DNA from 3 places in the Serratia sp. JSRIV002 genome. Region 1 is predicted to be linked to each of the others. Evidence: predicted binding sites of a transcription regulator. Region 1 holds the regulator's gene; each other region holds the start of a gene.
What was found. Region 1 encodes LexA, which represses DNA repair genes until DNA is damaged. Its sites were predicted from a motif close to TNCTGTATGTACATACAGNA; they were not measured.
Positions count from the first base shown of each region.

Region 2: the regulator LexA is predicted to act here: its motif matches at 6,610-6,629, upstream of mutH (DNA mismatch repair endonuclease MutH).
Region 3: the regulator LexA is predicted to act here: its motif matches at 9,058-9,077, upstream of umuD (translesion error-prone DNA polymerase V autoproteolytic subunit).

Region 1 covers NZ_CP074143.1:5,481,917-5,492,877, reverse strand. The annotation lists gene plsB (glycerol-3-phosphate 1-O-acyltransferase PlsB) at 1-1,697, opposite strand, end outside; gene KGP26_RS25715 (diacylglycerol kinase) at 2,020-2,388, shown strand; gene lexA (transcriptional repressor LexA) at 2,512-3,120, shown strand; gene dinF (MATE family efflux transporter DinF) at 3,232-4,572, shown strand; gene KGP26_RS25700 (CsbD family protein) at 4,879-5,088, shown strand; gene zur (zinc uptake transcriptional repressor Zur) at 5,204-5,713, opposite strand; gene KGP26_RS25690 (sugar O-acetyltransferase) at 5,934-6,506, shown strand; gene dusA (tRNA dihydrouridine(20/20a) synthase DusA) at 6,660-7,670, shown strand; gene pspG (envelope stress response protein PspG) at 7,829-8,047, shown strand; gene KGP26_RS25675 (quinone oxidoreductase) at 8,343-9,332, opposite strand; gene dnaB (replicative DNA helicase) at 9,500-10,912, shown strand; gene alr (alanine racemase) at 10,930-10,961, shown strand, end outside.
Region 2 covers NZ_CP074143.1:4,753,344-4,764,304, forward strand. The annotation lists gene KGP26_RS22320 (YgdB family protein) at 1-34, opposite strand, end outside; gene KGP26_RS22325 (prepilin peptidase-dependent protein) at 37-609, opposite strand; gene KGP26_RS22330 (prepilin peptidase-dependent protein) at 597-1,100, opposite strand; gene thyA (thymidylate synthase) at 1,307-2,101, opposite strand; gene lgt (prolipoprotein diacylglyceryl transferase) at 2,108-2,980, opposite strand; gene ptsP (phosphoenolpyruvate--protein phosphotransferase) at 3,176-5,425, opposite strand; gene rppH (RNA pyrophosphohydrolase) at 5,438-5,965, opposite strand; gene mutH (DNA mismatch repair endonuclease MutH) at 6,662-7,342, shown strand; gene KGP26_RS22360 (YgdI/YgdR family lipoprotein) at 7,469-7,687, shown strand; gene KGP26_RS22365 (NADP(H)-dependent aldo-keto reductase) at 7,885-8,925, shown strand; gene lplT (lysophospholipid transporter LplT) at 8,970-10,160, opposite strand; gene aas (bifunctional acyl-ACP--phospholipid O-acyltransferase/long-chain-fatty-acid--ACP ligase) at 10,160-10,961, opposite strand, start outside.
Region 3 covers NZ_CP074144.1:73,142-84,102, reverse strand. The annotation lists gene KGP26_RS29000 (hypothetical protein) at 329-535, opposite strand; gene KGP26_RS28995 (theronine dehydrogenase) at 637-957, opposite strand; gene KGP26_RS28990 (conjugation system SOS inhibitor PsiB family protein) at 954-1,304, opposite strand; gene KGP26_RS28985 (ParB/RepB/Spo0J family partition protein) at 1,344-3,377, opposite strand; gene KGP26_RS28980 (DUF905 family protein) at 3,465-3,674, opposite strand; gene KGP26_RS28975 (single-stranded DNA-binding protein) at 3,730-4,287, opposite strand; gene KGP26_RS28970 (methyltransferase) at 5,235-5,810, opposite strand; gene KGP26_RS28965 (DUF3560 domain-containing protein) at 5,856-7,232, opposite strand; gene KGP26_RS28960 (hypothetical protein) at 7,933-8,508, shown strand; gene KGP26_RS28955 (hypothetical protein) at 8,513-8,671, opposite strand; gene umuD (translesion error-prone DNA polymerase V autoproteolytic subunit) at 9,088-9,510, shown strand; partial or broken gene umuC (translesion error-prone DNA polymerase V subunit UmuC) at 9,522-10,782, shown strand; gene KGP26_RS28940 (hypothetical protein) at 10,779-10,961, shown strand, end outside.

The DNA of each region.
Region 1 (10,961 bases):
ACGGTGGCGTCCGGTGCATACGGCACGTTACGCATTAACTGTAAGTAGCATTCCAACTGCTCAAGCAACTGCTCACGGGTCAGCGAACGTTGGCGTGAGGCCAACAGCGCGGTGGAACACAGGTTCATGGCGTTGGCGGCGGCAGCGTTGTTGATACGCACCATGATCTGAGCCGCCAGATCGTTGACCGCAGGCGTCAGCCAGCTTGGGCGCTGTGCTTCGATCGGGTCGATAGACTCACGCCAATGCGGGACGTTGTGGTTCAGGTACGTAGTCAACGGCAGCGGTTCACCAAAGTTTACGTAGCCCTGGCCGAGGTTGCGTAGCTTGCGCAAGCCACGCACCATTTGCAGCAGGCTCTCTTTCTCTTTGGTCGCGCCACGCAGCTCTTTGGCGTAAGTACCTACTTCCATCACGTGCTCGTAACCGATATAAATCGGCACCAGGGTGATCGGACGTGTACCGCCACGCAGCATGGCCTGAATGGTCATCGACAGGGTGCCGGTTTTCGGTTCCAGCAGGCGGCCGGTACGGGAGCGCCCGCCTTCAACAAAGTATTCTACCGAGTAACCTCGAGTGAACAGCTCACCGAGGTATTCACGAAATACGGTTGAATAGAGTTTGTTGCCCTTGAAGGTGCGGCGAATAAAGAATGCGCCCAGGCGACGGAAGATCGGCCCGGCGGGCCAGAAGTTCAGGTTAATACCTGCTGCGATATGCGGTGGCACCAGCCCCTGATGGTAGAGCACATAGGACAGCAGCAGATAGTCCATATGGCTACGGTGACACGGCACATAGACGATCTCGTGGCCATCCTGCGCCAGCTGACGCACACGCTCGGCGTTGGTGACGTTGATACCCTGATACAGCCGGTTCCAGGTCCAGCTCAACACGCGGTCGGACAGGCGCACCGTTTCATAGGAGAAATCGGCGGCAATCTCTTCCATCAGCGCAATCGCGTTCTGCTGGGCCTTTTCGTGGGAGATCTTTTTGCTGCGCGCTTCATCTTCGATCGCTTTTTCAATCGCCTTGGAGGCCAGCAGCTTGTTGAACAGATCCTGACGGGCTGGCAGGCTTGGCCCAACGGCGGCCAGGCGCTGGCGTGCAAAGTGCATACGTGCGACACGGGCCAGTTTTTGCGCGATGGTCTTATCGGTGCCGTGCTCTGTCGCCATCCGGCGTAGGGACACGGTGTTGGAGAAACGGACAAAGCTGTCACGCCCCAGCCACAGTACAGCGAAGAACTTCTGTACGCCGTTCAGCAGGCGCAGGTGCGGCGTGCCGTGGCCTTCACGCCCAGGGGAGCGGCCAAACATCACCGATACCGGCAACATCTGAATATCGAGATCCGGGTTGCTGCGGTGCAGATCCAGATAATCGTGAAACAGTTTTACCGATTCTTCTTTGGGAGTGTAATAGCGGAATACGCGTGGGCCATCATGGATAAACACGTAGCTTGGCAGCACGGTGCCATCGATTTCCAACGGGTTAAGGGGATCGGGCAGATCTTGCGCCAGACACTGGGTGCGCAAGGTGAGTAAATCCGCCTTGGAATTATAAGGTAAAACATACAAAATCGGTCGTGAGGGATCCAACCCTAACTCCGTGACCGGATCTGTTGGGATAACCTTACTTCTTACCAACATTTTTAGTGGTAAGTTCAATATCTTATAATAGATTTTACGCCAACCTGACATGACAACGTGAAGCCTCTTGTTAGCAATTCGCCGCAAGCATACCAGAAACCGGGTAGCAGATCTGTGGCGTTGGGAAATCCACGGCCATTCACGGCAATGGAAGTACATAGTTGAATTATACCTGATGGATATCAAATTGGCCGCTCTAGCGCACTCATGCGCGCGCGGCATTGGTACGACATAGCTAGGTGATTAAGGTATTCCAACCTTGCTGTATACTGCGCTGCGATAAAAATGTGATTGGGCTGGCAAATCTGTCTGGAACGTTGCGGCTGCAACACGACGGGTACATGATCCATCTTGGAGAAAGGCGTTCTTAACTATGGCAAATCAAGCAACTGGCCTGACGCGTATCATTAAAGCGGCAGGCTATTCCTATAAAGGTTTAACCGCTGCCTGGCAGAACGAAGCCGCATTCCGTCAGGAACTGGTGGCGACGGTGGTGGCTATCATCGTGGCGGTTTGGCTGGATGTGGGAGCGATAGCGCGCATCTTGTTGATCGGCTCGGTGCTGCTGGTGATGATTGTCGAAATCCTCAACAGTGCGATTGAGGCCGTTGTCGATCGCGTGGGGACGGAATATCACGAGCTTTCCGGGCGGGCCAAAGATATGGGCTCGGCGGCGGTATCGCTGGCAATCATTCTGGCGCTGTTCGTTTGGGCTTCGGTACTTTGGCAGCATTTGGCGTGAAAACCAGCGGGTATCGTTGCGATCACGCTCGCTACCTGCTGATTTTTATTTATTCTTCGGTTCCCAATCCAGACTTAGCTGTATATACTCACAGCAAGACTGTATAAACAAACAGGGGGCGGAATGAAAGCACTAACTACCAGACAGCAAGAGGTCTACGACCTGATTCGCGATCATATTTCGCAAACGGGCATGCCACCGACGCGTGCCGAGATCGCAATGCGCCTGGGGTTCCGCTCACCAAATGCTGCAGAAGAGCACTTGAAAGCACTGGCTCGCAAAGGCGTTATCGAGATCATCTCCGGTGCATCACGCGGTATCCGCTTGCTGATGGAAGATGAAGAGGGGTTACCTCTGGTGGGCCGTGTGGCTGCCGGTGAACCTCTGTTGGCTCAGCAGCACATTGAAGGGCACTATAAGGTGGACCCTTCACTGTTCAAGCCTAATGCCGATTTCCTGCTGCGCGTTAGCGGCATGTCGATGCGCGACATCGGCATCCTGGATGGCGATCTGCTGGCAGTGCATAAGACTCAAGACGTACGCAACGGCCAGGTCGTCGTCGCCCGCATTGAAGACGAGGTCACGGTCAAACGCCTGAAGAAACACGGTAACGTCGTCGAACTGCTGCCAGAAAACAGCGAATTCCAACCGATCGTGGTCGATCTGCGCCAGCAGAACTTCACCATCGAAGGCCTGGCGGTGGGCGTGATCCGCAACGGCGACTGGATCTAACCGTTTTACCTCGTATTACAGCCCTTTAAAACGGCAAACCTCGCCCCAACTCTGGGGCGATGTCATTTCTAAGCTACGCTAAAATCCATGCTTGTACGGGAACATATCGCCATGCGCCTGCTTTCTGCCTTCACCAGTGACACCGACAAAGCTCTGTGGCGTCTGGCGTTGCCGATGATCTTCTCCAATATTACCGTCCCCTTGCTTGGCCTGGTGGATACCGCCGTTATCGGTCATCTCGATAGCCCTAGCTACCTTGGCGGGGTCGCGGTGGGATCAATGGCCACCAGCTTCCTGTTTATGTTGTTGTTGTTCCTGCGTATGAGCACCACCGGGCTGACGGCGCAGGCGCTGGGTGCGCAAGATCCCTACCGGCTGGCTCGCGCATTTATGCAGCCGTTATTGTTGGCGCTGGTGGCCGGGCTGGCGATTGTGCTGTTGCGAGCCCCGTTGATCACCTTGGCGCTGAACATTGTGGGGGGCGATCGGGAAGTATTGGTTCAGGCCAGGCTATTTTTGGAGATCCGCTGGCTGAGTGCCCCGGCGGCGTTGGCCAATATGGTGTTGCTCGGTTGGTTGCTGGGAGTTCAATACGTGAGGGCGCCGGTGATCCTGTTGATTGTCGGTAACCTGCTGAACATCGTGCTGGATATCTGGCTGGTAATGGGGCTGGGTTGGAACGTGCAGGGGGCTGCAACTGCCACGGTGATTGCGGAGTACGCCACGCTGTTGCTGGGTTTGTGGTTAGCATGGCGGGTACTACGCATGCGGGGGATTTCGCTGACAATGCTGCGAACCGCGTGGCGTGGGGATATGCGCCGCCTGTTGGCACTTAACCGCGACATCATGCTGCGTTCGTTATTACTGCAACTGTGTTTCGCTTCGTTGACCATTCTGGGAGCCCGCATGGGCGGAGAGGTGGTGGCGGTGAATGCGGTGCTGATGAATCTACTGACCTTTACCGCCTATGCTCTGGATGGTTTTGCCTACGCGGTGGAAGCCCATTCCGGCCACGCCTATGGTGCGCGGGACGGGCGGCAACTCCGTAAAGTATGGCGTGCCGCCTGTCGGCAGGCTTGCCTGGTTGCCTGTGGTTTTGCCGTTATTTATCTGTTCGCCGGGCAGCAGATTGTGGCGGGCTTAACCTCGCTGCCGGAGTTGCGTGCGCTGGCAAATCATTATCTGCCCTGGCAGGTGGTGCTGCCCCTGGTGGGGGTTTGGTGCTATCTGCTGGATGGCATGTTTATCGGCGCCACCCGTGGCGCAGAAATGCGTAACAGCATGGCGGTAGCCGCAGTGGGCTACGGGCTGACGTTGTTCACCCTGCCGGTATTGGGCAACCACGGTTTATGGCTGGCTCTGGCGGTATTCCTGGCACTGCGCGGGGCTGCTTTGGGCTGGGTTTGGCACCGTCATAGCGTGCAAGGCACCTGGTTTTCATCCCCTAACTAGCGATACATAGGCCAGACTAGTTGATGATTCTGGATGGGTATTCACATTTGGTTACATGTGTTGAGGGCTGTTTTGCTTCGCTTGCTTACTGTTTTAACGGCGTTTTTTGCTATTGAGACTTTTCCTAACCCTATTTTATGCTGCTTTTCGGGTGCTTTTCGTGATGGGTGACTATAGTTAATCACGTGGCTGGCGAATTAAGCCCGCGCTTAATTGGCAACGGACGCATTAGATAACCTTAAATTTGACTCAGTTAAGTCCAGCCAGATTTATCTAAAACTGACAACCAAGAGTAACGGAGAGATTATGAACAAAGATCAAGCCGACGGTAACTGGAAGCAGTTTAAAGGTAAAGTGAAGGAAAAATGGGGCAAGCTGACCGATGACGATATCACCGTGATCGAAGGGAAACGCGAACAGCTGGTCGGTAAAATCCAGGAACGCTATGGCTACCAGAAAGAGGCAGCCGAAAAAGAAGTCAAAGCCTGGGAAGAACACAGCAAGTATCGTTGGTAGCGCGATGAGCCGCTGAGTATTGCGGCGCTACGACACCATCCGGCCTGGCAGATTTCCCCCCTGCCACGGCCACGGGAACAAGGATGTACCCGCTCCCTCCTGCAACCCAATCCGCTTATTTTTTCTTCACCACAATGCTGTGGTCATGATCGCAATCGTGTTGGTTTTCACAATTTTCTACCACCACACAGGCAGAACACAGACCGTGGGCTTCCACTACGCTGTGGCGCAGCACAAACCCTGATTCTTGAGCCAGTTTCTGCAAGGTTTCTTCCACCCCTTCGGTAGTACGCTCCGTGACCTGTCCGCAGCGATCGCAGATAAACAGGGCGGAGGTATGCATTGGCTGTTCGAAGTGGTGGCACAGCACATAGCTGTTTGCCGATTCAACGCGGTGGATAAATCCCTGTTCCAGCAAGAAATCCAGTGCACGATAGACCGTAGGTGGTTTGGCCTGCGGCTCTGCCACACGCAGTAAATCCAGCAAATCGTAAGCGCTGATGGCGCCGGGTTGCTCAGCCATCAGGCGTAACACTTCCAGCCGTTGCGGGGTCAGTCGCACGTTGCGTTGCTGACAGAGTTGTTCAGCCTGCGCGAGCAGCTTTTCCTGGTTGGTTGAGTTCATGGCAATTATCCGGCTATGCAAAGAAGCCGATTTTATCATGTTTCAACGCAATCGCCGAGGGTTGCCCCGCTTTCCCTGGATAACGCAGCAAATCGGGCGATTTTGCGCAGCAAGACTAGGCACAATGAGATGTGGATCACGATTTGCCGCTTTATGTCATAGGCTCCACTCGGGCACGGCGGTATAACCCGTAAGGTGTCAAACCTTTCAGGAGCCTGGGATGTCAGAAAGAGAGAAATTGCTGCGTGGTGAGGTATATAACAGCCGTGATGATGAGCTGATTGCCATGTACCATCGGGCGAGGAGCCTGACTAAACAGCTCGCAGCATTGGACTCACCTCAGTCTGAAGAGAAACAGCGTCTGTTGCGTGAGTTGTTTGCAGCATGGGGTGATGACAGCTGGATTGAATTACCGTTCTGGTGCGACTATGGCCAGCATATCAGCATTGGCAGGAATTGCTTTATCAACGTCAATGCGGTGTTTCTTGACTGCAACACCATCACCATTGGTGATAACACGCTGATTGGCCCAAACGCGCAAATCTACACGCCAAGCCACCCGCTCAAGGCCAGCGAGCGGTTTACCGGCAATGCCGATTTTCCGTTCCATACCTCAGCCAAGCCGGTGGTGATTGGCAGTAACGTCTGGATTGGCGGCAACGTGGTGATCCTGCCTGGCGTCACCATTGGTGATGGCACTACCATCGGCGCAGGCAGCGTGGTGACCGAGGATATTCCGGCTAACGTGTTGGCGCTTGGGCAGCCGTGTCGCGTGATCCGACAATTGGAATAGGGCCGAGAGAAAACGTTACCGCTCTGAGATCCTAATCAGAATGAACGACGGTTTCCCCAAGACCGTCGATTGCCGTTATAATAGCCATTTGCGGCATCGGCACAACGCGCTGATTGTCGAGTCCCGGACTTATCAGGTAGCCAGTAACTCAGCATGACGAAAGATATTAATAATACCCAATACGCCGCCAATCGTTTTTCCATTGCCCCTATGCTGGACTGGACCGATCGCCATTGCCGTTACTTCCATCGCCTGCTGAGTAAGGAAACGCTGCTGTACACCGAAATGGTGACCACCGGCGCGATCATCCACGGTAAAGGTGACTACCTGGCATACAGCGAGGAAGAGCACCCCGTGGCTTTGCAGCTAGGGGGCAGCGATCCGGCAGCACTGGCGCACTGTGCCAAACTGGCGGAACAGCGTGGCTATGACGAGATCAACCTTAATGTCGGTTGCCCGTCGGATCGGGTACAAAACGGCATGTTTGGTGCTTGTCTGATGGGGCAGGCGACCTTGGTGGCCGACTGTATCAAGGCGATGCGCGACGTGGTGTCGATCCCGGTGACGGTAAAAACCCGTATTGGCATTGATGATCAGGACAGCTATGAGTTCCTGTGCGATTTTATCTCTACCGTTGCCGGGCGTGGGGAATGCGATATGTTCACCATTCATGCCCGTAAAGCCTGGCTTTCCGGCCTGAGCCCGAAAGAAAACCGTGAAGTCCCTCCGTTGGACTATCCGCGTGTTTATCAGTTGAAACGTGACTTCCCGGCGTTGACCATTGCGATCAACGGCGGCGTGAAAACGCTGGAAGAAGCCCAACAGCACCTGCAGCATCTGGACGGTGTGATGATGGGGCGCGAGGCGTACCAAAATCCTGGCATTCTGGCGCGGGTGGACAGCGAGATTTTCGGCCGCCAGAGCGAGGTGATGGACAGCGTGGCGATTATCGAATCGCTGTATCCGTACATCGAGCGCGAGCTAGCGAACGGAACCTATCTGGGTCACATCACTCGCCATATTCTTGGCCTGTTCCAGGGCATTCCTGGCGCGCGGCAGTGGCGCCGCCATCTGAGTGAAAATGCCCATAAGCCAGGGGCCGATGTGCGCACCGTCGAACAGGCTTTGGCATTGGTGCGCTCACCTCGCACTGAAATGGCATAATCGGCAAAAAATTTGACTAAAAGTTGGTTTTTTTGACCAATGGCGCCACCGGTTGTGGCGCTATTTTTATATAATTTCAATAAGTTATCATTGACTTCAAGTTGGCACGTTTCTTGTAAAGAACAAGACAGACCTATTGTTTTGCCAAGGAGCAACCCATGTTAGAACTGTTCTTTCTGATCGGCTTTGTCGCCATGCTGCTGGTAACGGGTATTTCACTGCTGGGCGTGATGGCTGCGTTATTTGTGGCCGCGGCTTTTATGCTGCTGGGCGGGCTGTTTGCCATGGTGTTTAAACTGCTGCCGTGGCTGATCCTGGCGGTGGTTGGCGTGTGGATATACCGTTCTATGCAGAAACCACAGATACGGCGCTATTAATATTTTTTGCCTAAATATCAGTCAGTCACGCTGAAACTCACTAGGCAGATTGCTTGCCAGTGTGGCGGGGATCACAGCTTGATGTTTTAAAAGCGAATGCGGCACATTAATCATATTTTTTACTTATCGAGGCTGCTAGGATGGCTCTGCAGCAGTGATGCTAATCATTTTCATCACCGCGAGAGCTGACAAGAGTGTTGCTTGAAGCAACCCCCATCTCTGGCGGACTCTGCTCTACCCCTACAAAGCGCTGTAAACTAGAAAGGGCCCCTTATAGGGCCCTTTCTTTTTGCTGCTACAGGCCAGGGATCAGCAGGCTGGAACCGCTGGTCTGGCCGCTTTCCAGGACCTGGTGTGCCCTCTGGGCATCTGCCAATGCAAACTTCTGTGTCGCTTTCACATCAACTTTAATCGCACCGCTGCCAATCAGCGAAAACAGCTCGTTACTGGCAAACTGCAATTCCTGACGGTTGGTGATGTAACCATTGAGCGAAGGGCGGGTGACGTAAAGTGAGCCTTTCTGATTGAGTAACGCCAGATCGACACCGGTAACCGGGCCAGAGGCATTACCAAAGCTTACCATCAGCCCGCGGCGCTTCAGGCTGTTCAATGAGTCCTGCCAGGTACTTTGCCCTACGGAGTCATAGACCACGTTAACCTTTTCGCCGTTGGTCAGTTCAGCTACGCGCTGTGCGATGTTTTCCTGGCGATAGTTGATGGTGGCCCAGGCGCCGGCACGCAATGCCTGCTCGGCTTTCTCGTCAGAACTCACGCTGCCGATCAGTTTGGCACCCAACGCTTTGGCCCACTGGCAGGCGATCAGCCCAACCCCCCCGGCGGCGGCATGGAACAGGAATACCTCGCCCGGCTTGATCTCATAGGTTTGTCGCAGCAGATAATGTACGGTCACCCCTTTGAGGAACGAGGCAGCACCCTGTTCGAAAGTGAGGTTATCCGGCAGGATAGCTACCTTTTCCAGCGGGACGTTGTGAACTTCGCTGTAGGCACCGAGTGCGGACTGGGCATAAACCACGCGATCGCCCGGTTTGACCGCGCTGACACCTGCCCCGACCTTGATGACTACCCCAGCCGCTTCGGTACCTAACCCGCTAGGGAAGTTTGCCGGTGGGTACAGGCCGCTACGTACGTAGGTATCGATATAGTTGATACCGATCGCCTTGTTCTCGACCTGAACCTCCCCCGCAGCGGGATCGACAGGAGTAAAATCAACATACTGCAGCACTTCTGGGCCGCCGGTGGCGGAGAATTGGATGCGTTTTGACATGTCGCTACCTCGTTTAAATGGCTGTTTTCACCCTACGCTTATCAGCCCACACTATCTAGCTCGTTGCGCAGTGATTAATCCTTTTTTGCGCAGGGAATCATGACTGAAAATCACGTATACTCTTGCGTCAGCTACCCCCATTCGCAACTGAATAAAGAATAGGCTTCATGGCAGGCAAAAAACCAACCAACAAGACAAACACGTACGAACCCAGAGACCGCCAGATGGAAGGGCTGAAGATGCCGCCACATTCGCTGGAGGCGGAGCAGTCCGTGTTGGGCGGTTTGATGCTGGATAACGAACGCTGGGATAACGTGGCGGAGCGCGTGGTCGCCAACGACTTCTTCAGCCGTCCACACCGCCTGATCTTTACCGAAATGCAGCGTCTGCTGGAGATGAGCCGGCCCATCGACCTGATCACGCTGTCCGAATCGTTGGAACAGAGAGGCGATCTGGAAACGGTGGGCGGTTTTGCCTATCTGGCAGAATTATCGAAAAACACCCCAAGTGCGGCCAACATTGGTGCATATGCCGACATCGTACGTGAACGTGCGGTAGTTCGTGAAATGATCTCCGTCGCCAACGAAATCGCCGATGCGGGTTACGATCCGCAAGGGCGCAGTAGCGAAGATCTGCTCGATCTGGCGGAATCCCGGGTATTTCAGATCGCGGAAAACCGTGCCAGCAAAGATGAAGGCCCCAAAGGTATCGAACGTATTCTGGAAGATACCGTCGCCCGCATTGAACAGCTCTATCAGCAGCCGCACGACGGTGTTACCGGCGTAGACACCGGCTATCACGATCTCAACAAGAAAACCGCCGGTCTGCAAAAGTCTGACCTGATCATCGTCGCGGCCCGTCCGGCAATGGGTAAAACCACCTTCGCGATGAACCTGTGCGAACATGCCGCGATGACGCAGGATAAACCGGTGCTGATCTTCAGCCTGGAGATGCCCTGCAACCAGATTATGATGCGTATGCTGGCCTCGCTGTCGCGCGTGGATCAGACCCGTATCCGTACCGGCCAACTGGATGACGAGGATTGGGCGCGGATCTCGAGCACCATGGGGATCCTGCTGGAGAAGCGCAATATGTATATTGACGACTCCTCTGGCCTGACGCCTACCGAAGTGCGCTCCCGCGCGCGGCGTATTTTCCGTGAACATGACGGGATCAGCCTGATCATGATCGACTACCTGCAGTTGATGCGCGTGCCGTCACTCTCCGACAACCGTACCTTGGAGATTGCTGAAATTTCCCGCTCGCTCAAAGCGTTGGCGAAAGAGCTGCAGGTGCCGGTGGTGGCACTGTCGCAGTTGAACCGTAGCCTGGAACAGCGCGCCGATAAGCGCCCGGTTAACTCCGACCTGCGTGAATCTGGCTCCATCGAGCAGGATGCCGACCTGATTATGTTCATCTACCGTGATGAGGTTTATCACGAGAACAGCGATCTGAAAGGGATTGCCGAAATTATTCTGGGTAAGCAGCGTAACGGCCCGATTGGTACCGTACGCCTGACCTTTAACGGCCAGTGGTCACGCTTCGATAACTATGCGGGGCCACAATATGATGACGAATAATCAGCTAAGGAATTGAAATGAAAGCGGCAACTGCTGTTATCGATCGCCG
Region 2 (10,961 bases), 730 kb from region 1:
CAGCCAACGTGCTGCCCCCCTGCTGCATATCCATCTCTAGGGTGCCTCCATGCTAACCGCCCACTCCAGGCGGCGTTCTATATTTGCCCGCACCGTTGAGCGGCCCCTTAGGGTAAACAACATCAAGGACTTGCCATCGCGCCCTGCGATCTGGCTGACAGAAAAAGACTCAATCCGTACCTCTTCCTGATCCAGCAAGCGTTCCCAGCCGCTGCCCTGGCACTGGGTCACGCCGCTTTGCCCCTCCAGCCCGCCAGCCCGCAGGCGGTAACCAAAATACTCGGCATCGCCACCGCTGTCCCAGTTGCCATTGCGGTTAAGATCGTAGGCCACGATCACACAGCTGCCCGGCGCTTCCCCCGCTGCATGGCCAATCAGCAACGAGCGCCCCTGACACTGCCCGGCACAAAATCCGCTGCGGCGCAGATCCTTTTCAATCCCGAAAGCCAGCTGGCGTAACACCAGCTCCAACCGATAATGACGGCCTACATCAACCGTCTGCTGACGCAGTATCGGTAAGGTTTTCGCCGCCGCCAATGCAATCAGGCTGCCGAATGTCATCGCCAGCAGCACCTCCGGCAGGGTAAAGCCTTGTTCTAAGGTTCGCATAAGGGCAGGCTCCGGATAGCAGTTTCTTCGCTGCACAGCCGCAGCCGACCTTTGGCAGACAGCACCAGACGTATGCGGCCAGCCGGATTGCCCAGCAGGATATGCCCGGCCTGCGCATTGTTGCGCACCCCATAAAATCCCATCTCCTTTTGGGTATAACCTTGTAACTCCACATCCAGGTGTTCTGGGGTAAAGACCCGGTCCGCCAATGCACTACAAGGTGCCACCTGCGGGCCGCTGCCTATGCACCAGATTTTCCCAGGCCGAAACCACAATAACGCGTTGCGGTTATGCCAGTTGGCATCGGCCTGTAAGCGCGTTAAGAATGCCAGCAGTTGCTGGGCGGTCTGCTCAAGCCGTAGCGCCTGTTGATAATGATGCCACTGGCTACCCCCCCAAGAGGTCAGCATCCCCGCCAGCACCATCACGATCATCAGTTCGATCAGCGTCAGGCCTTGCTGGTGTTCGGGGCTATTTTTATATCGGTTCATACGGCGAGTGTAATCAGCCAGAGGCACGATGAAAGGCACCTTTTCTCAGGCTGGCAAATGATACGCAGAATTTTTAGTTAGCAGGTAACAAGCTGGGGGAAGTTGAGTACGGCTTCGCATTTTTGGCAATGCAGCACGAGCGCAGCATGCGGCGCGCCTACTTTCAGTAGGCGTAAGAAAGAGGGCCGGATACGGCCCTCAGCAAATCAGATAGCGACAGGAGCCTTGATCGGCGGGTGCGGATCGTAGCCTTCAATCTCAAAGTCTTCAAAACGATAATCAAACAGCGAGGCTGGCTTGCGTTTGATCACCAGCTTCGGCAACGCACGCGGCTCGCGGGTTAATTGCAGCTGCGTCTGCTCCATGTGGTTGCTGTAAAGATGGGTATCACCACCGGTCCAGACAAAATCGCCCACTTCCAGATCGCACTGTTGCGCCATCATATGCACCAGCAACGCATAGCTGGCAATATTGAACGGCAGGCCGAGGAACACGTCGCACGAGCGCTGATACAGCTGGCAAGAGAGTTTGCCGTCCGCCACATAGAACTGGAAGAAGGCATGGCACGGTGCCAGAGCCATCTTATCCAGCTCACCCACGTTCCACGCAGAAACAATAATACGGCGAGAATCCGGATCCTGTTTCAGCTGTTGCAACACGGTGCTTAGCTGGTCAATCTCGCGACCATCTGCCGCGCCCCAGGCACGCCATTGCTTGCCATAGACCGGGCCAAGATCGCCGTTTTCATCAGCCCATTCGTCCCAGATGCTGACGTTGTTTTCGCGCAGATACGCCACGTTGGTATCGCCGTTCAGGAACCACAGCAGCTCATGAATGATCGACCGCAGGTGGCATTTCTTGGTGGTCACCAACGGGAAACCTTCCTGCAGGTTGAAACGCATCTGGTGGCCGAAAATCGACAACGTGCCAGTGCCGGTACGGTCGGCTTTAGGGGTGCCCTCGGCGAGCACTTTGTTCATCAAATCCAGATACTGTTTCATTTTTCCTCACGACTGTTGTTGCTGTGGACGACGACGATACGCCCAGATCATCATAATAATACCGGCGAGCACCATCGGCACGGACAGGATTTGCCCCATGCTGATCACCCCGTCAAACAGGCCAAGCTGGGCATCAGGCTGGCGGAACGCCTCGACGATAATACGGAACGTGCCATAGCCAATCAGGAACAGGCCCGAAACGGCTCCCATCGGACGTGGCTTACGGATGAACAGGTTCAGAATGATAAACAGCACGATGCCTTCCAGCACCATTTCATACAGCTGCGACGGATGACGTGGCAACACGCCATATTCGTTGAGCAGCGGCAGCAGTTGAGGATTGGCGGCAGCGATGGCGATATCTTCCGGACGCGAGCTTGGGAACAGCATCGCCCAAGGTGTATTGGTAGTAACACGCCCCCACAGCTCACCGTTGATAAAGTTACCCAGGCGGCCAGCGCCCAGACCAAACGGGATCAGTGGGGCAATAAAATCAGAAACCTGGAAGAAGTTGCGCTTGGTGCGACGGGCAAACCACAGCATCACCGCGATCACGCCAATCAGGCCGCCGTGGAATGACATACCGCCATCCCAGACTTTGAACAGGTAGAGCGGGTTATCCAGGAACAACGGCAGGTTGTAGAACAGCACGTAACCGACACGGCCACCGATAAAGACCCCAAGGAAACCGGCATACAGCATGTTTTCCACTTCGTCTTTGGTCCAACCGCTGCCGGGCTTGTTCGCGCGGCGCACCGCCAACCACATGGCAAAAACAAAGCCAACCAGGTACATCAAACCGTACCAGTGCAAAGAGACCGGGCCGATAGAGAAAATCACCGGATCAAATTTTGGAAACGCCAGATAGCTAGTGCTCATCTATCACCACAATATGTCTGTTATTCATCCCCAAGCGGGGGCGGCAGGTGCCAAACGCGGTGCAAAGCCCGTGCAACGGGAGCACCGCATTGAGATGGCGCATCATAACATAGGCTTAACCACGTCCGGGCTTGCCGGCAGGGAAAAGTTCTGTAAAAAAATAGGTCAACACTTAACGGGCTGGACAACGCCTAATCAACGGCCGCCGCGGATCAGCCCCCCCATGCCACGCCGTTCCATAAACGCCGCTACCTGGTGGCGAACCTCGGTGGTCATCTGGGCACTCAATACCCGCTTGGCCAACCCTTGCGCGTCTTCAAGTTCGATATGGCGCAACAGATATTTGATCCGTGCGACGCTGCGCCCGTTCATGCTCAAATTGCGGTAACCCATACCCACCAGCAGCAGAGCACCCATCGGGTCTCCCGCCAGTTCACCGCACAGGCTGACATGCAGCCCGGCCGCCGTCCCCTGATCGATGATCAATTTCAGCACCTGCAACATGGCTGGATGCAGGCTGTCGTACAGCGAAGCAACGCGGGTATTATTACGATCCACCGCCAGCAGATACTGGGTTAAATCGTTGGTTCCTACCGAGACAAAATCGACGCGTGCGGCCAGATAAGGGATCAGGAAGATCATCGACGGCACTTCCAGCATGACGCCAATCCGCGGCTTGGGAATGTCGTATCCCAGCATCTCTTCCACTTCTCGCCCGGCGCGATCGATCAGGCGCTTGGCCTCGTCGATCTCTTCCAGGCTGGTGATCATCGGCAACAGGATCCCCAGATTGCCGGTTCCCGCATTGGCACGCAGCATGGCGCGCACCTGGATCAGGAAGATTTCTGGCTGATCCAGCGTAATACGGATCCCCCGCCAACCGAGGCACGGGTTTTCCTCGCTGATCGGCATGTAGGGCAACTGTTTATCAGCGCCGATATCCAGCGTACGCAGCGTCACCGGCTTGTGCGGATAGAAGAGTTGCAGCATGCCCTGATATTGCGCCACCTGCTCCTCTTCCGACGGGAAGCCACTTTGCAGCATGAACGGGATCTCGGTGCGGTACAGGCCAACGCCGTCCACGCGCGCACCCAGCAGTTGTTCATGTTCCGGGCTAAGGCCAGCGTTCAGCATCACCTGGATCCGCTCACCGCTTTTCAGCTCTGCGGGCTGTTCAACGTCGTCTTCTGCCAGCTTGCTGAGCTCCTGCTCTTCGCTGATCAGACGTTGGTATTCCTTCACCAGCACCGGTTCCGGATCGACCAGCAGCTCGCCGCGATAGCCATCAACAATCAGCATTCGCTGGGCCAACAGCGCAGGCTGGATGTCCGCCCCCATCACCGTTGGCACGCCCATGGCCCGCACCAGGATCGCGGCATGGGAGTTGGCGGCACCGTCCCGCACTACCACGCCAGCCAGGCGATCCTGCGGCACTTCGGCCAACAGGGTTGCCGTCAGCTCATCGGCGACCAGCACAAATCGGGCTGGCCATTGGCTGGCCCCTTGGGTGGTATCGTCGAGGTGGAAGAGCAGACGTTGGCCAAGCGCACGCAGGTCGCTGGCGCGCTCGCGCATATAGGTATCTTGCAAGGTCGCAAACTGGGCAGCGAAGGCTTCAATCACCTGTTTTACCGCCCACTCGGCTACCGAACCGGCATCGATCTCCGCGTACAGTTCACGTTTGAGACGAGCATCGTTGAGCAGGTGGGAATAGAGATCGAAGATCGCCGCGCTCTCTTTTTGCGAGCTGGCGCTAAAACGCTTACTGAAGCGGCGGAACTCTGCCCCAGCCTCTTCCAACGCCTGTGTCAGGCGTTCACGCTCGCTGACGGTATCCAGCGTGGAGGCTTTATACACCTGATCAAGTGAAGGTTGGCTGCTATCTAACCACCCCTCCGCCACTGCCACGCCAGGAGCCGCAGCCAGCGCCCGAATGCGGGTCTGGCGATACTGGCCAAAAATGGCGTTTAGCTGTGATAACGAGAGGATCCCGGCCATTTGGGTGGCCAGGGTAACCATGAAGGATTCTTCGCTTTCGTCAAACTGGCGCAGTTCACGTTGCTGCACCACCAACACGCCAAGCAACTGGCGGCGATGAATGATCGGCACGCCAAGGAAGGATCGGAAACGATCCTCTTTGACCTGCGGAATATATTTGAAGCTGGGATGGCTTTGGGCATCCGCCAGGTTGATCGGCTCTGCCCGCCGCCCGACCAGGCCGACGATGCCTTCGTCAAAGGCCAGGGCGATAGTTCGCCCACGGGGCTTTTTCAACCCGCGCGTCGCCATCAGGTAATAACAGCGGCGGTCGTTGTCTGCCAGATAGATGGAGCAAACTTCGGTGTCCATCGCCAGACAGGTTTCATTGACCAAAAGATCCAGCGCATCTGTCAGACTGGCCGCCGCGGCCACTTTCTCAACAATTTCTCGCAAGCGCGTGAGCATAGTCGGTTTGACTTAACCTCTCTTTCGGCGATAAGCAGGAGGCTGCCGCTGCGCTGCCAGTTCCTGCATAGGCATGACGGTTGCGGCAAACTCTTTCATAACCCGGCGGTACACGTCGCGTTTAAACGACACCACCTGGCGCACCGGATACCAGAAGCTCACCCAGCGCCAGCCGTCAAACTCCGGCGTACTGCTGCGCTGCATGTTGATATCCGCGTCATTGCACATTAACTGCAGCAGAAACCATTTCTGCTTTTGGCCGATACAAACCGGCTTTGTGTCCCAACGCACCAAACGTTTTGGCAATTTATAGCGCAACCAGTTGCGGGTTGAGGCCAGGATACGCACATCCTTTTTACTCAGCCCCACTTCTTCGAACAGCTCACGGTACATCGCCTGCTCAGGCGTTTCGCCAGGGTTTATTCCCCCTTGGGGAAACTGCCAGGAGTGCTGACCGTAACGGCGGGCCCATAGGACCTGCCCCTGACGATTACAGATTACGATACCAACATTCGGGCGGTAGCCATCATCATCGATCACCGGACTACCTCGATAAGCATAAATTCGTATTGATAACCTGATTGTTTCACACAAGCCACAGGCGGTAAACCACTGCTTTGCAGCGCCGTCGCTCGGATAACATTGGGATAACTCACAGATAATGGCAAAGTTATAAACATGTAACGAGGTTGGAGGGCGGTTTTATTCACTTTTTCTGTGGATAGGTGTGTGAAGAACTCTAGGGATAAGCCGGGAAAACTCAATTGAACTTAAAATCCGCCGTATTTTTAATTTTTTATTATTCCTTTAAATACAATGCAATAATGACTTAAACACAGTTATGAACAGGGTAAAAATGTGATCTATGCACGCTTTGGATCTTTCTCTGGCGAAAGATCCACCAATGCGGATTTTATCCACAGATTATTATACCCAGTGACCTATAAAACCGCCAAATTCGTAAAAAATGCCCCGCGTCAAGGCTGTAAATCAAACCAGTGATCGGCAAAAAGTTGGGTTATCCCAGAAATCTGTGGATAAATAGGTGTAAGATCCTGTTTATTGTCGGTGGCTACAGGTGCACAACCCCGCGATGAAATTTTTCTACCGCGATGGGGTAGCCAAAAAGTCATGCAAAATCATGCTACTATTGTTGTTTTCCCCAGCCTGCTTTTCCCTTTTAAGGCTGTGAGTAAATTCGGTACATTTTTTAACCATAATGCATAGGTCTGATTTATGGCGTGTTTATCCCCGCTGCCGCCAGAAAACGAGCAGCAATTATTAGCCCGTGCCCAGGCGCTGGCTGGCTTTAACCTTGGTGAACTGGCAGCTCGTGCGCAGGTCAGCATTCCCAAGGATCTCAAACGGGATAAAGGTTGGGTCGGCATGCTGCTGGAGCTCTATCTGGGTGCCATGGCGGGCAGCAAGCCTGAACAGGATTTCCCAGAGCTGGGCATTGAGTTGAAAACCATCCCGGTCGACGCCGCCGGTAACCCGCTGGAAACCACTTTCGTCTGCGTAGCCCCGCTGACAGGCAATAGCGGCGTCACTTGGGAAAGCAGCCACGTACGCCACAAACTGGCACGCGTGCTGTGGATCCCGGTGGAGGGTGAACGACAAATCCCATTGGCACAGCGCCGCGTAGGTTCCCCGCTGCTGTGGCAGCCCAATCAGGAAGAAACCGAGATGCTGCGCCGGGATTGGGAAGAACTGATGGATCTTATCGTGCTCGGCCAGGTTGAGCGGATCACTGCCCGCCATGGCGAAGTGCTACAGCTGCGGCCAAAAGCGGCCAACAACAAGGCACTGACCGAAGCCACCGGCGAACAGGGCCAACCGATCCTCACCTTGCCGCGCGGCTTCTATCTGAAGAAAAACTTCACCCGGGCGCTGCTGGCCAGGCACTTTACGCTTTGATTAGCCCTGCGCATCCTGATTTCACCGTCATTTCTCCTTACACAGATGGGATACGTCCGAAAGCCATCTTTGGCAGAGTTTGCTACTCTATTAGGACAATTATTCTAGGTATATAAGGTGTTCGGCATGAAAAAGTGGGTAATGGCTATTTCCGCCCTGATGATGGTCGCCGGATTAGCAGGCTGTTCCAGCGACTATGTGATGGCCACCAAAGATGGCAATATGATCCTCACGCAGGGTAAGCCTAAAATCGATAAGGATACCGGCCTGATCAGCTATCAGGACGAGCAAGGCAAGCAGCGTCAGATTAACGGCGATCAGGTCTCGCAGGTTATCGAGCGTTAATCCCAGCCCCCGCATCTTCCTGACCCCTGACGGATTATCAATCAGGGGATTAGCCCTGCCCTCGGCTGTTATATTCCACTTTCACCATCTTCTTAGCTTGGTTATAGTCAAGTAAGGCGTGTTACGCCGTTGGATCTCTGGCTGCTGTTTTACCGGGCATCACGCCCGTAAGCGCTAACATTGAAGGAAGGCCGTTAATGCAATACCACCGTATTCCCCACAGTTCTTTAGAAGTGAGCGTGCTGGGACTGGGCACCATGACCTTTGGCGAACAAAACAGCGAAGCCGATGCCCACGCACAGCTGGATTATGCATTAGCCGCTGGCATCAACCTGATTGATACCGCAGAGATGTATCCAGTGCCACCGCGCCCGGAAACCCAGGGGCTGACAGAGCAATACATTGGCAGTTGGATCAAAGCGCGCGGCAACCGCGATAAAATCGTGCTGGCAAGCAAGGTCTCCGGGCCGATCCGGGGTAATGACGCTGGGATCCGCCCACAGCAGGCGTTAGATCGCAAAAATATCCGCGCTGCCCTGGATGCCAGCCTGAAACGGTTAAACACCGATTATCTGGATCTGTACCAGCTACACTGGCCGCAGCGCACCACCAACTGTTTCGGCAAGCTCAATTATCAGTACACCGATGAGAAGGCCACCATCCCGCTGTTGGAAACTCTGGAAGCGTTAACCGAGCAGGTCCGGGCCGGCAAAATTCGCTATATCGGCGTCTCTAACGAAACCCCTTGGGGCGTGATGCGCTACCTGCAACTGGCAGAAAAACACGAACTACCGCGTATCGTCTCGATCCAGAACCCCTACAGCCTGTTAAACCGCAGCTTTGAGATTGGTCTGGCGGAGATCAGCCAACATGAGGGTATCGAACTGTTAGCCTATTCCAGCCTGGCCTTCGGTACGCTGTCCGGCAAATACCTCAACGGTGCCAAACCGGCCGGGGCACGCAACACACTGTTCAGCCGCTTTACCCGCTACTCTTCAGCCCAGAGCCAGGCGGCGATCGCCGAATACGTGGCGCTGGCGAAAAAGCATGGTCTGGACCCTTCACAGATGGCATTGGCATTCGTGCGCCAGCAGCCGTTCGTTGCCAGCACCTTGCTGGGTGCCACCACGCTGGAGCAGTTGAAGATAAATATCGACAGTTTTGACGTGGTGTTGAACGAGGAAGTGTTGCAGGCTCTGGAAGAGATCCACAGCCGCTTCACCATTCCAGCGCCATAAAGACTATAGGGGTACAGCATGCTGTGCCCCTATGTATCAAACCGTTAGGCTTTGGAGCGGAATTGAGATATCCACAGGACGGTGATGGCAAGGCCGAACACGACGCCAAAACCGATCCCGACGCCGATCACCGGCACACCTAATTTGACCACCAAAGAGTAGAGGCCAAGCATCAGCAGCATGGCGGTATTTTCACCCAGGTTCTGTACCGCAATAGCATTCCCCGCCCCAACGGAGCGTTTGCCCCGCTCTTGCAACAGCGCATTCAGCGGCACCACAAAGAAACCACCCAGCACACCAATCACCAGCAGCACGCCATAAGCATTCAGCATGCTGGTTTGCACGGCAAAGAAGGCTACGGCGATGCCGATCAGGATCCCGGCAGGCATACAACGCTTAACCGTTTCCAGCGTCACAAAGCGGGCTGCCGCCCCGGCCCCGACCACGATACCTATTGCCACCATCGCGTTGAGCATGGTTGGCGTGGCGTTATCGCGAATGCCCAGCGCCACCGGCACCCACAGCACCAGCAGGAAGCGCAGGGTAACCCCAGCGCCCCAGAACAGGCTGGTACCAATCAGTGAGAAACGGGTTTGCCCATCGCGCCACAGCACCACGCAAGCGTTGAAGAAAGTGCTCCCCATGACGCGTGGGTGCCAGGAGGCCACCTTATGGGCAACAGGCAAGCGCGGGATGTACAGGTTGGCAACGACCGCCGCGCCGTAAACCACAGCACACACCGCCAGTGCAGCTACAATATGCCAGTCTGCCAGCAGGCCACCGGCTACCGAGCCCACCAGGATGGCGGCAATGGTGGAAGCTTCCATCAGCCCATTGGCCTTCACCAGCTTATCGCCGCTGGTGATCTCACCCAGGATGCCGTACTTCGCCGGTGAATAAGCCGCCGCCCCGATGCCGACCAGGGTATAGCCCAGGAACGGGTTCAGCCCAAAGCAGATCACCAGCGCACCGGCCAGCTTCAAACCGTTAGCGACCATCATCACCCGGCCTTTGGAGAAGCTGTCGGCGATTTGGCCGACAAACGGAGCCAGGATGATATAGGTGGCCACGAAGGCCATTTGCAGTATCGGTTGGCTCCAATCGGGGTACATTTGCTGTTTGATCAGCGCCAGGGTAGCAAACAGCAAGGCGTTATCGCCGAAGGCCGAGAGAAACTGGGCACAGATCACCGCGATCATCGAACGTGACAGCAGTGGGGAATCAGTTGCATTCATTATGCCTTCTCCGGCTGTTCAGCCATTTGGCGCAAAGTAACGAAATCCGGTTTGCCGCTGCCCAGTAACGGCAACGCCTTCACCAGGCGAATATCACGCGGCACCGCCAGCTCCGGGGTGCCCTGCTCACGAGCCACCCGCAGCAAGCTATCACGGGTAATGCTGGCGTCGTTGGTGAACAACACCAGCGCTTCGCCTTTGCTGCTGTCGCTTTTCACCGTGGCCGCATGCAGCCCTTCCGGTGACAGGCGCACGGCCAACTGTTCCACGCTCTCCAGCGAGATCATTTCCCCCGCCAGTTTGGCAAAGCGCTTCACGCGGCCACGAATGGTGCAATAGCCCTGTTCGTCGAAGCTGACAATATCACCGGTATCGTACCAGCCAGCTTGCAACACGCCGTTTTCGTCCTCGGCTGCCGGAGTTTCCAGTTCGCCTGGGCGTTCAACCCGCAGGTAGCCCTTCATGATGTTAGGGCCTTTCAATTGCAGGCGGCCGCCGTTATCGATCCCGGCCATCTTAATCAAACGTGCTTCCATCTGCGGCATAATGCGGCCTACGGTGCCAACTTTGGCCGCCAGAGGCACGTTGATCGACACTACCGGAGCACACTCAGTGACGCCGTAGCCTTCTAAAATGCGGATGCCGTATTTGTCCTGATAAATCTGTTTGGTGCTTTCGGCCAGCTTCTCGGCCCCGGCCACCACATAGCGCAGACGGGCAAAATCGTAAGGATGGGCGAAACGGGCGTAGTTGTTGAGGAAGGTCGCTGTCCCAAACAGCACGGTGCAGTTACGGTCATAG
Region 3 (10,961 bases), on a different replicon from region 1:
GTTCGGCGAAGCTTGCCCGGCATTTTTTGGCCGGGTTAGCTGAGTAGGGGTGACGACCAGGCAAAGCCTGGAAGCCGAAGGTATCCAGACTGCTGTTGACCTGATTTTGGGCCAGAGAGATGCGACACCAACAGAATGGAATGGAAACTATCGGAGAAATGACAATGAGAAAGACAAGGTAAAGAGTGTTGTTCAGGAAGAAGAGAGGTTTAAACAGCAATTCGGGGATAACAGTTCACCAGGAGAAGAAACGAATGAGGCAGGAAAGTACGGGAAAAAACGGCACCGCAGGTGCCGTCTGTTCTTGACCTTCCCGCCCTGGCCAACGTCATTTTGCCCTGGTACCCGACTCAGGCTCAGACTCAAAGGCAATCACGCAACCAACGATCATGGAAACGGCCCAGATCACTTGAAAGGTGATATGCACCAGTGCGCTACTGTATGACAACAGCATGCCGGTGAATGGGATAAGCAACAACAGGGTGCTATAGATAATGAACTTCCCGCCAACGCTTTTTCGCTGTGCTGGCGACATTTTTTGCACTCTGGGGTTGTTTGCGATCTTACGTCTTAGGTATTTCCACATACCCACCTCCCTCTTAGCGACTGAAAATAGCATTGTATTCAGTATAGTATTCATTTTCCCTTGAAGTAATCAGGCCGGTTTTCCAGCTCGCGCGCTATCAGCTCATCAGCAAACAACGGCGCGGCTTTGACCACTCTGCGCTCGAGATTGCGCTGACGTGCTTGTGCTTTGCGCTCCGGACTCCAGCGGCGTATAGGCTTCACGTCCAAAAAATCCAGAGACACAGCATAGTCACCCCCCGGTACAAACAGGGCCATCACACTAGCTGGCGCACGCGCACCGGCAGGAACATCTTCAAACACCAATATTTCTTCACCGGGGCAAGGTCGATGAGGGTACGCCCACCGCAGCGAATAACGCCATTCATTCACCGCCGGTCCTCCAGTTTATTAGGCAACATTAGCTCGTCCAGCCACTGTTCTATCTCTGTTCGGTTTTCCAGCTCGCCATGCATTTCACCGACAATTGCCCATAGCGGTTGCCCGTACTCAAATGACTGGCAGAGTACATTGGTAAAGCGCTTACTCCATGCCTGTACCCCGCACCATTCTTGCCGGTGTTCGCAATCGATCTGCCAGCAGTCAGGCAAACCCAGCGCTGCGATCACCGCACTGGATAACCGCAAGCGTGCCTCCTCGCCGCGTTCGCGGTACTGTTCAAAATCGGTGGCGGTAAAGGCTTGCAGCTTGGCTAACGTGAATTTTTCTTCTTTGGTCATCGTGTTATCAGCCGCCCTTTCGGGCGGCAGCTCCAGTTATCAGGCTGCGTCAGTGGTGGCTGTTTCGTCGGAATGGGTTTCGCCTTCAACATTTTCTGCGTTGGCAGGATCGTCGACAGGTGCCTCTTTAGGTTTAGGCGCGGTCATCCACACTGGCACCCAACGGTTACTTGCCATCCGTTCTTCGGCCAACTCTGCGGCGTCCCCTTTCTTCATCTTCTCCGCATCACTTGCCGCACCGGTGAAACCCGCTTCATTCAGGAACTCGACAATTTGTGGTTTTTTCAGGTGGTCAAAGAAATTGGCTTTTGTCGGTTGCCACCAGTCACGCAGTTCGAAATCAAACGCCGTTTCCACCGCATCGAGCGGACTGCGTGTCGTATGCCCACATTCACGGGTCTGTACACCATCCAACCCGCAAGCCGCACATAAACCGAGGATGGAAAGCAACTGCTCCCCTTTCAACGTAAAGAAGGTGGTAAAGTCACGATCCCAACCTTCCGGCAACATGGCGGTGACACGATCGATTTCTGCTTTGAGAGCAAGATAAGCGGTACCCTCTTTGCCTGACGGCGCATTTTCCAGCAAGCTATGGTGTGAGCAACGCAATGACGCTTTGAGCGCAGACGTCGAACCGTAATGATGTGATAACAGGTCACGGCACAACGTCCATGCCAGCAATGCAACGGCCTTCGGTATCTGTTGTACTACCGCTGCCTGTACCGCAAGCGTCCGTTCCGATGACATTTTGGTCAGCAACGGTAAACTGATGTCGTCCACCGGTTCGGGTTGGCGGGTATAAGTGATACCTGATGATGTTCGAGTCTCGTTGTCTGCTTTGGCCCCCTCTGTCCCCTCCTTCTGTTCCCGAAGAAGAACCCCGCGCTGAATGCAAACGTCATCATCCTCAAATGACACGACCACCCCAGCCTGTGCTTTCTGCTCAGGTGTCCACGACCGGATCGCTACAGCCGATTCAAGGTCTTCAATCTGCTGTTGAATCTCATATTCATCGTCGTGGGTGTCAACCTCTTGCAGCGCGGCTGTCAGCGTGTCTAGGCGGGCCTGTTCTTCTTTGGTAAACAAAGGTGCAGGGGTAGGCAAAAAGCCGTACGTCTGCGCATCCTCTCCCCAGCGTTCTACTTGATCCATCCGATGCAGACACCATGCCCACCCTTCGTTTTCCTGTAGGGCATGGGCAACTATCTCCAGCTTGTTAACGAGGTGTGTATCAAGCAGGACTTTATCGACATAGCCGCCATCGTCCTCGCTAAACAGATCACGGCGGATCTGGCTGTCCTCAAAAGCATTGGCTCCGACAAATGCAAACTTCCCGCTACCGCTGATCTGGACTTCACTGGCGGTTATCAAGCTGCGTATTTGATGAATTTGGGGCTTGCCGTTGTAGCTGTTCTCTTTGGCCATATCCAGAACCTGCAACTGGCGCTCAGGGTTATTCTCCAGCGCCAACACATGACAGTGCTCGGTTGTGAGTTCATCTTTAGCCAATGCATCAAGGATAGAAGGAGCCAACCCGGCCAATTTCAGCATGCGCTGGACGTGACGGGCACCATACCCCAGCAGATCACCGATCTGCGCTGGCGTATTCCCCTCTTCAGAAAGTGTACGGAAGCCGATGATCTGTTCGGCGGGGTGCATTGATTTACGCTGGCCGTTTTCCGTCATCGATGCGGCAACCGCCAGTTCGCGTGGAACTACCTTCACAGGCACAAAAGGTTGATCGGCATCGATAAGCCCTTCGCTCACCAACAGCGCGGTAGCCTTTTTACGGCCACCACCACCGACAACGCCCAGTTGGCCGTCAGGCAGCGCAATAACGATCAGGTTTTGCAGTATGCCGACCCCCTTGATGCTGTCGGCCAATCCTCTGACTTCTTTGTCCGTATGCGGAACGATACGTGTGTTCAGTTCGGTATCGGCCAATTGAGAGAATGGCACCAGAACAACCGGCGTACTTTCGAGCAGGGTAACTAGTTCTTTAGACACGGCTTTTTCTTTCGCCTTACTGCTAGCTTTCTTAGCTGTTTTTGCTTTAGACTCGGTAACTGACATAGTTGGTACTCCTTATGTGTTGACTACTGTCTGCCGGACGGCTCACGTCCGGCACCCTTTTGCTTACTGCTTTTTCACACCGCACTGCTAGATATAGCGATTCAGCCAATACCCGGCATCTTGTGAGAAATTCCAATCGCGCCAGCTCATTGCGCCATCGACGCGAACAACAAGCCGAAAATGCGTCCCCTGATCGTCCTCGATGGCAACATTGCTGTAGGCTGCTGCTACAACGTTGGCCTGTTCACGCGTAAACGGGCCGTCTGTTGGTAACAAGACGTGCTGTTGGTCAGCCATTGGCTATAAACTCCTGTTAGTGATGCCCTGCTTGCACAGGGCGAAAAGGTAAATCCTAAAACGGGATGTCGTCTTCAAAATCCATCGGCGGGTATTGACCACCTTGCGGCTGCGATGGTGGCGCTGATGGTGCTTGCGCGGCATCTGCTCCCTTTGGCGACCCTTTCCCTTTAGTCGAGCGCTTGCCCTTGGCCGGTGCGCTGCTGGCTGCTGGCTGCGCGGCAGCCGGAGGTTGTGCAGGTACGTTGCCGCTAGTCTGGCGCTCGCCGCCGCCCAGCATTTGCATGGTGCCATTGACCTTCACCACGATTTCGGTGGTGTACTGATCAATACCCTGCTCGTTCTGCCACTTGCGGGTTTGCAGTTGCCCCTCGATATAGACCTTTGAGCCTTTGCTCAGGTATTCCCCGGCCACTTCGGCCAGCTTTCCGAACAAGACAACGCGATGCCATTCGGTTTTTTCTTTTTGTTCGCCCGTTGCCTTGTCGCGCCATGTTTCGGAGGTCGCCAGAGACAGATTGGCCACCGCGCCCCCATTGGGCATATAACGAATTTCGGGAGCCTGACCCAGATTGCCGACCAAAATCACTTTGTTTACGCCACGTTCTGCCATGATGAATCTCCTTATTTCCGTTGAGCTTTCGCTTTTGAAAACCATCACCCGTTGAGTTGTCGGGGCCGCGGTTTTGATGTTATTGCGGGGACCTGCTGGACTTTCCCGCTGGGTATTACCTTCACCCGTTTGAGAGTCGTTCGCCGCGAGGGCGTAAACGAGCACGGCCCGGTGAAGATGTCTGGGGGGAGCGGGAAATTTTTTTCGGTCTAATGAAATGGCCGGAAAAAATTTATTGCGAAAGGCATGGCCGGCCCCTAGACAGCAAGACGGGTTGTGCTTGTCTCAGCCCCGGCGAAAGAACTCAAATGGGTGAAGATATCCAGGTAATGAAACGAGCAGGAACCCGTCGCAACGACGAAACGCGCGGGCGCGAAACGGCGTTGCTCCTTAGCGCTCTGCAGTCATTTCGCAGAGCAGTGAACGCGCTGGCCCTGGCCAGCTGCAGGGGTTGACCTTGATGTTAGATAGCAGACCCAAAGCCTTCTGGCCCGAAACCCGCCTCAAGCGGGGTTCGGCGAAGCTTACCCGGCATGTTTTGGCCGGGTTAGCTGAGTGGGCTGACGACCTGGCTATGCCAGGGAGCCGAAGGTATCCAGACTGCCGTTAATTCTTGTCCATCAGCTGCTGGCCAGAAGCTACCAAAGGAATAGAAGGGCTATCAGGAAAATAAGGAAATGAAGCAGGAAGAAGACAAAGAGGAGAGAGAAGATACCAGGGAAGTAGAAGAGGAGTCAGCTCACCAGGAGCGGCATAGGGAAGAACAGCGCCGCAGGCGCTGTCCTCTCTCTGGCTTTTTGCCGCTGACCTTTCCCCGCCGGCGCCCATGAGAAACACAGGACCGGCACCAGGACGCGAAACAGGTATTCACCCCAGCTCGACGGCTCAACACCCCGACCCAGGCATAAAGGGGGCATCCGTTCACCCCCTGTGGCTGTGCGATATTTTCAGGCCGCCCCCAACCGCACTATCGCGGTAGACGCATCGGTAAACGCAAACGCCCCACGCGGCAAAGGCTCCCAATGGTCAGAAAGCGGCTTGAGCGATTTGTTTTGCCGTGGCCCGTTCAAGCACACGGCGGTCAGCACGCCACCGGGTATCAGCAACGAGCGGGCATGCAGAATATGTTTGATATCCGCGCCCTGGTTGAACGGCGGATTCATGATAATTCGGCTGTAGTTTCCCTCTGAAGCATGCGGCCAGTATTCCAGGAAATCACTGCAGATCACGTTGATGCCTTCAAATTCGTTTCTCAAGTGCTGGCAAAGCTCGGCGTTAATCTCTACGGCATCACATACCGCAGCGGGTGCCACTTTCCTGATAGTCCTTACAATCGCGCCGGTCCCCGCGCTCGGCTCCAGTATGCGATCCCCATTGCTGATGTTGGCCAGGTGAACCAGACGGTCGCAGATCTCATCTGAGCTAACAAACAATTGTGAACAGGCCGGAACCTCAACCACCGAGGCGCTACGTTCAATTTTTCCGCGCATCATCTCGATACGCTGCTTAAGTGCCAAATGCATCTTATACCCTCTATGGCTCCCCGGAGTTGATCCGGGGAGCAATTTTTATTTGTTCGGGATTTCAACGGTTTTCATGTCGCTGATATACACAGATGACAGCGTGCAACCTTGCGTCATCACTCGGCGGTAGCGATAGGCTCCGTGGGTGTCGGTGGCCTCAACGGCCCGAACGCCCTTGTAATCACGGTGTTTCGCGGCCCATTCGGCTTTGGTCATCGTCACACATCCCTCGTCGGGAACATTCACGTTCGGCGGACGTTTTACTGTCTTACTGGCAGCTTGTGCCTCTTCCTCTGTGGGGGCTTTATAATCGGTGATGCGATCAACGGTGAGTTTCATCGTGCCCTTGTACCCTAAAAAATTGTGCCACGGCGTTTCCAGTGAGGTGACTTCTCCGTTTCTTTTGTTGATCTTGAGGATAGGCAGCCATTCCTCCCTGCAAAGCACCTGACCGCCGACTTGAAATTCTTTCGCGCTCGTTATCACGCTGCCGCTCTCGTTCAACATGGCCCGTTCGTAGCTCAAGCGATTGCGGTAATGTGTCGCCCAGCGTTGATAATGGCGGATAGCCCTATCATGGCAAGGGATCGCAACATCTCGGGCCTGTTCGGCCGTGATAATATCTTCATCCAACGCTGAATACAGACTCATGCGCCCTTCGTACTGGCTTTTATCCTGTGGTCGGGGGTACTTCTCCAGGCTAAAACATGCGTAAATACTTTCGTAATTGCTGATTGCGATGGCCATCTTTAAATCCAGGTTATCGGAGCGCCAAAGTTTCAGAAATTTTTCCGAGTCTGCGATATTTTTTTCTGCCTTGCGCAAGTCGGCTTCAATTTTTTTGATCCGGCGATAGCGCACGGCTGGCAGTTCTTTATATTTGGCGTGGGCCAAGGACGCCGCAGCCCTTTCTTGCCAATACTCTGACCGTTCGAACAGCATGACGGCCTTTTGCATACCGTTTTCGATTTTTGCGGCATGCCTGCGCGCTTTTCGCTCGCTATGATGGCCAACAAGGATCGGCTGCCCAAAGGGAACCGCCGAGGCCAGCTTATCGACCGCCGTTAAAACCTGGCTGGATTCTGCCGCGCGTTTCTCGCTGTAACCGCTGAAGCGTTCGGCGCGTTCGCTCTGACGCTCAAACAACGTGCTATCTTCATCCTCGATGTCACCGGCAAGGCTCATCAAGACATCTTCGCGGCCCGGCGTCCACGCAGGCGCCACGAAGAAACGCTGTTTAGGTGCCCATTTGAAACCCGCCTTGCTCACTGTCGCGTAGGTTTCTTCATCGAGACGATGGAGGGGATACAGGCGCAATTTGTTGTCATCGGGGGAATAGGTCGCCCGATACTCATTGCTGTTGAATTCATGAGATGCCTCTGTAGGCTTCGCTGTCGCGCCCTGGACGTTTTGTTGTGACATGTTTTGAATCTCCTTATGTGGTTAAAGTGATGCTTCTGTGAGTATTCGCCGTCGCAAACTGGCCCAGACCACAATCAGGAGCGCTGGCAAGGCCGCCGCAGGCGTTCATACCAGCCTTGCCAGAAGGAGCGATGGAGTGTGGTCTACTGCCTAGCGACGGTCGGAATAACTCACGGAAACTCACCCCACAGCTGAGGGTGAAACAGGGCACAATGCGGAACGGCGCAGCAGCAGCGAAAGCCGTTACGCGCTTCTGAGCGACGGCAGCAGTATCGCCGTCGTGGTGAATGCGCTGGCCAGTGGCCAGCTGCAGGGGTTGGTGTTGGACAGCAGACCCAAGCCTTCAGGCACGAAACCCGCATCATGCGGGGTTCGGCGAAGCTTACCCGGCATGTTTTGGCCGGGTTAGCTGAGTGGGCTGACGACCTGGCTACGCCAGGGAGCCGAAGGTGGCTCCAAGAAACACCCATCAAGCTTGAAAGACCTATAGGGTTGAAAGCGGAACAAAAGTAGAGGAAAGAGAAGTGAAATGGATACAAAAAGGTAAGAAAAGTTAGGAATTCAAATTGGCATTGAGGACAAGCACAACCGTTCTCGATTGGAAAAGCGTTGCAACTATGGACAAACGATTGTCTCTTTCCTCTGATGTTCGATCTCTATGTTACACTGCTGTTTTTCCAGAGTTTAGTTGCGTGGTGGTATGAAAAAGCGTGAGTTTGATGAATTGCTTACCGGCGTAGGAGTTTTGACCGTCGATGCTTATGCTCAAGAAATGAAACAACTTTTTCCAAATCTGATACTTCCGACACTTCAGTTTGAGGTTTGTAGTCCTGCACATGCCGAGCTTTCTAAATCATGGCGGGATACATCAGTATATAAGGATGGATACGGATGTTGGTCTTGGGAGACGATTTATCACAAGTCGAAATATTCAACCAAAAAGTTTGTTGTGGCAGTATCGAGCAACGGCAAATTTGGTGGACTCTTTTCTGGAAAATTATCATCAAATGAAGTAGAGCTGCAGTTTGTACATCGTGATGTTGACTGCCCCTCACTCAAGGGGTTCATGATCCCAGCGTCTGTGACGTTTTCGGCTTTTTTAGGTCTGGCCATGTCTCGCGACGTTCTTTCTGTGTGTGAGCCAGCTAAAGCGATTGTTGACCGGTATGAAACGAGTATGAAAGGAGATGTTGCTTTTACATACAATAATCAAAAGGAAGTGCTTCGGATGAGTGTTCCAGTTGATGAGGTTGTATCCCCACCAACTGATCAGTAGAGGACTAACTTTTATTAGTGTCTTGCGCCGCTACAGTTGGTTCATTTTCGACGTACAGCACTGCTCTCTTATCTTCTGCGGAGAGATTTGGATATAGAGTAACACCTGCTTTACGCATAGCATCTAAGCGCTGCATTGGTGTCATATCTTTAAATTTTGTCATCTCATCTACCCTCAAGCTCATGCATAACGCAGATACCGCGTTTAAATAATTCTATACGGATTACCAAATTTACTCAACCAAAGGTTGAATACTCCTTGTACAGGGCTTTGCACCCAGAAGCGAAGCGGATATGCGTCACTGACATCTTCCTTCACGACATAAGGTAGTTATCCACATTAAGGGTGCATATCCGGCGTAGAACCCTGTGAATAACCTCGCCACCTCGCGTCTTAAACCGCCGCACCAGAGGTGTACGTTTTTCACTCAACAAGGATTGGTCAACTACTGCCTGGCAACTTTATTCCTTTGAAAAGCAATGCGCTGCTTTGACACACCATTATTTCTACCGATCCCACTTGCAAGCCCTATAGGTAACATCAATAATACACTGTATAAATATACAGGTAAATGATGTTATGACGATTGAAATTTTTAAATACTCACCAGGCACAGCCCCACTCGCACTGCCACTTTTTGCTGACTCATGTGCGGCAGGGTTCCCAAGCCCGGCGCAGGACTACATCGAAGCTCAGTTGGATCTCAACGAATTTTGTATACGGCATCCCTCCGCAACCTACTTTGTGCGGGCAGAAGGCGAGTCAATGGTAGAAGCTGGCATTCTGTCTGGTGATCTGCTGATTGTTGATAAGGCGGTCAAACCCACGCATGGCGACATTGTGATCGCTGCAGTCGCCGGTGAATTCACTGTCAAACGGTTGTGTACTACTCCGCGTCTTTGCCTGCAGCCAATGAATCCCGCCTACAGCCCGATATTTGTCGATCCGGACGAACTGGACATATTTGGTGTGGTCATGCACGCCATCCATACGCTTCGTTGAGCGAGGTGCCTATGTATCTGCTGTGTGATGTCAATTCGATGTATGCCAGCTGCGAACAGCTCTTTAGGCCTGATCTCAAAGGAAAACCGGTGATCGCTCTCAGTAACAACGACGGAGCGATTGTGGCGGCCAACGCGCAAGCAAAGAAGCTGGGAGTTAAACGTGGCACACCGTACTTTCAGGCCAAAGCGCTGATCGAGCAAAACCGCATAGCGTGCTTCAGCTCGAACTATGCGCTCTACGGCGACATGAGTTCACGCGTCATGGCCACACTTGAAGCTCTGGCCCCCCGGCTTGAGATTTACTCGATCGACGAGGCGTTTTTGGACGTCACCGGCATCAATACCTGTGAGCCTTTACTCAATTTTGGCCGTCGCGTACGGGCAACAGTGGCACAGCAAACCGGGCTGACGTGCGGAATTGGCATAGCGCAAACGCGTACGCTAGCCAAGTTGGCCAACTACGCAGCAAAGACATGGCCAGGAACGGGGGGCGTGGTTGATTTGAGCGATCGCCAACGGCAGCGCAAGCTCATGGCACTGCTGCCGATCGATGAAGTGTGGGGCATCGGCCGCAAGCTCTCTGCCAAGCTAAAAATCATGGGGATAGAAACGGTGCTGCAGCTGGCCGACGCCAACCTACAGTTGATGAAACGTACGTTTGGCGTGGTGGTAGAACGTACAGTACGTGAACTCAATGGTACGCCGTGCATCTCTATCGATGCGCTGCCGGCGAAGCAACAGATCATCTGCAGTCGCAGTTTTGGTGAGCGCGTCACGCAGCTGCAGGACATGCGCCAGGCAGTCTGCCAATATGCAGAACGGGCAGCGGAAAAGTTGCGCCAGGAACGCCAGTATTGCCGTCACGTCAGCGTTTTTGTGCGCACCAGCCCGTATTCCAACGATCCGTATTATGGCAACAACGCCAACCAGGTGTTGATGTTGGCCAGCCAGGACACGCGGGATATCGTTGCTGCTGCAATGAAAGCTCTCGACCAGATTTGGCGCGATGGCTACCGGTATCAAAAGGGCGGGGATCATGCTCAATGATTTCTGTAGCCGTCCAGGTCAGATCGATATGTTCGACGACACACCGCCACGGGCCAACAGCGATAATCTGATGAAGGTTGTCGATCGCATTAATGGTACGGGATTGGGTAAGATATGGTTTGGCGGTCAGGGGATTGATAAAGGCTGGCGAATGAAGCGCGAGATGCTCTCCCCTGCCTACACGACTCGATGGAAGGATCTCCCCAGGGCAATCATTAAATGACCTATAGCAAGGAAGTGCTGGCACCCTATGGAATTGTTCAAACTGGCCCCGAATTTGGTACCTTTGGCGAACGCCGCTGCCTATTTGAAATACCGCTCGCTACAGGGCGCACGGTCTGGATGGATCAGCGCCTGACAAAGCAATCAGACTATTGGATCGTGCTTGTCGAAAAGCGGCCC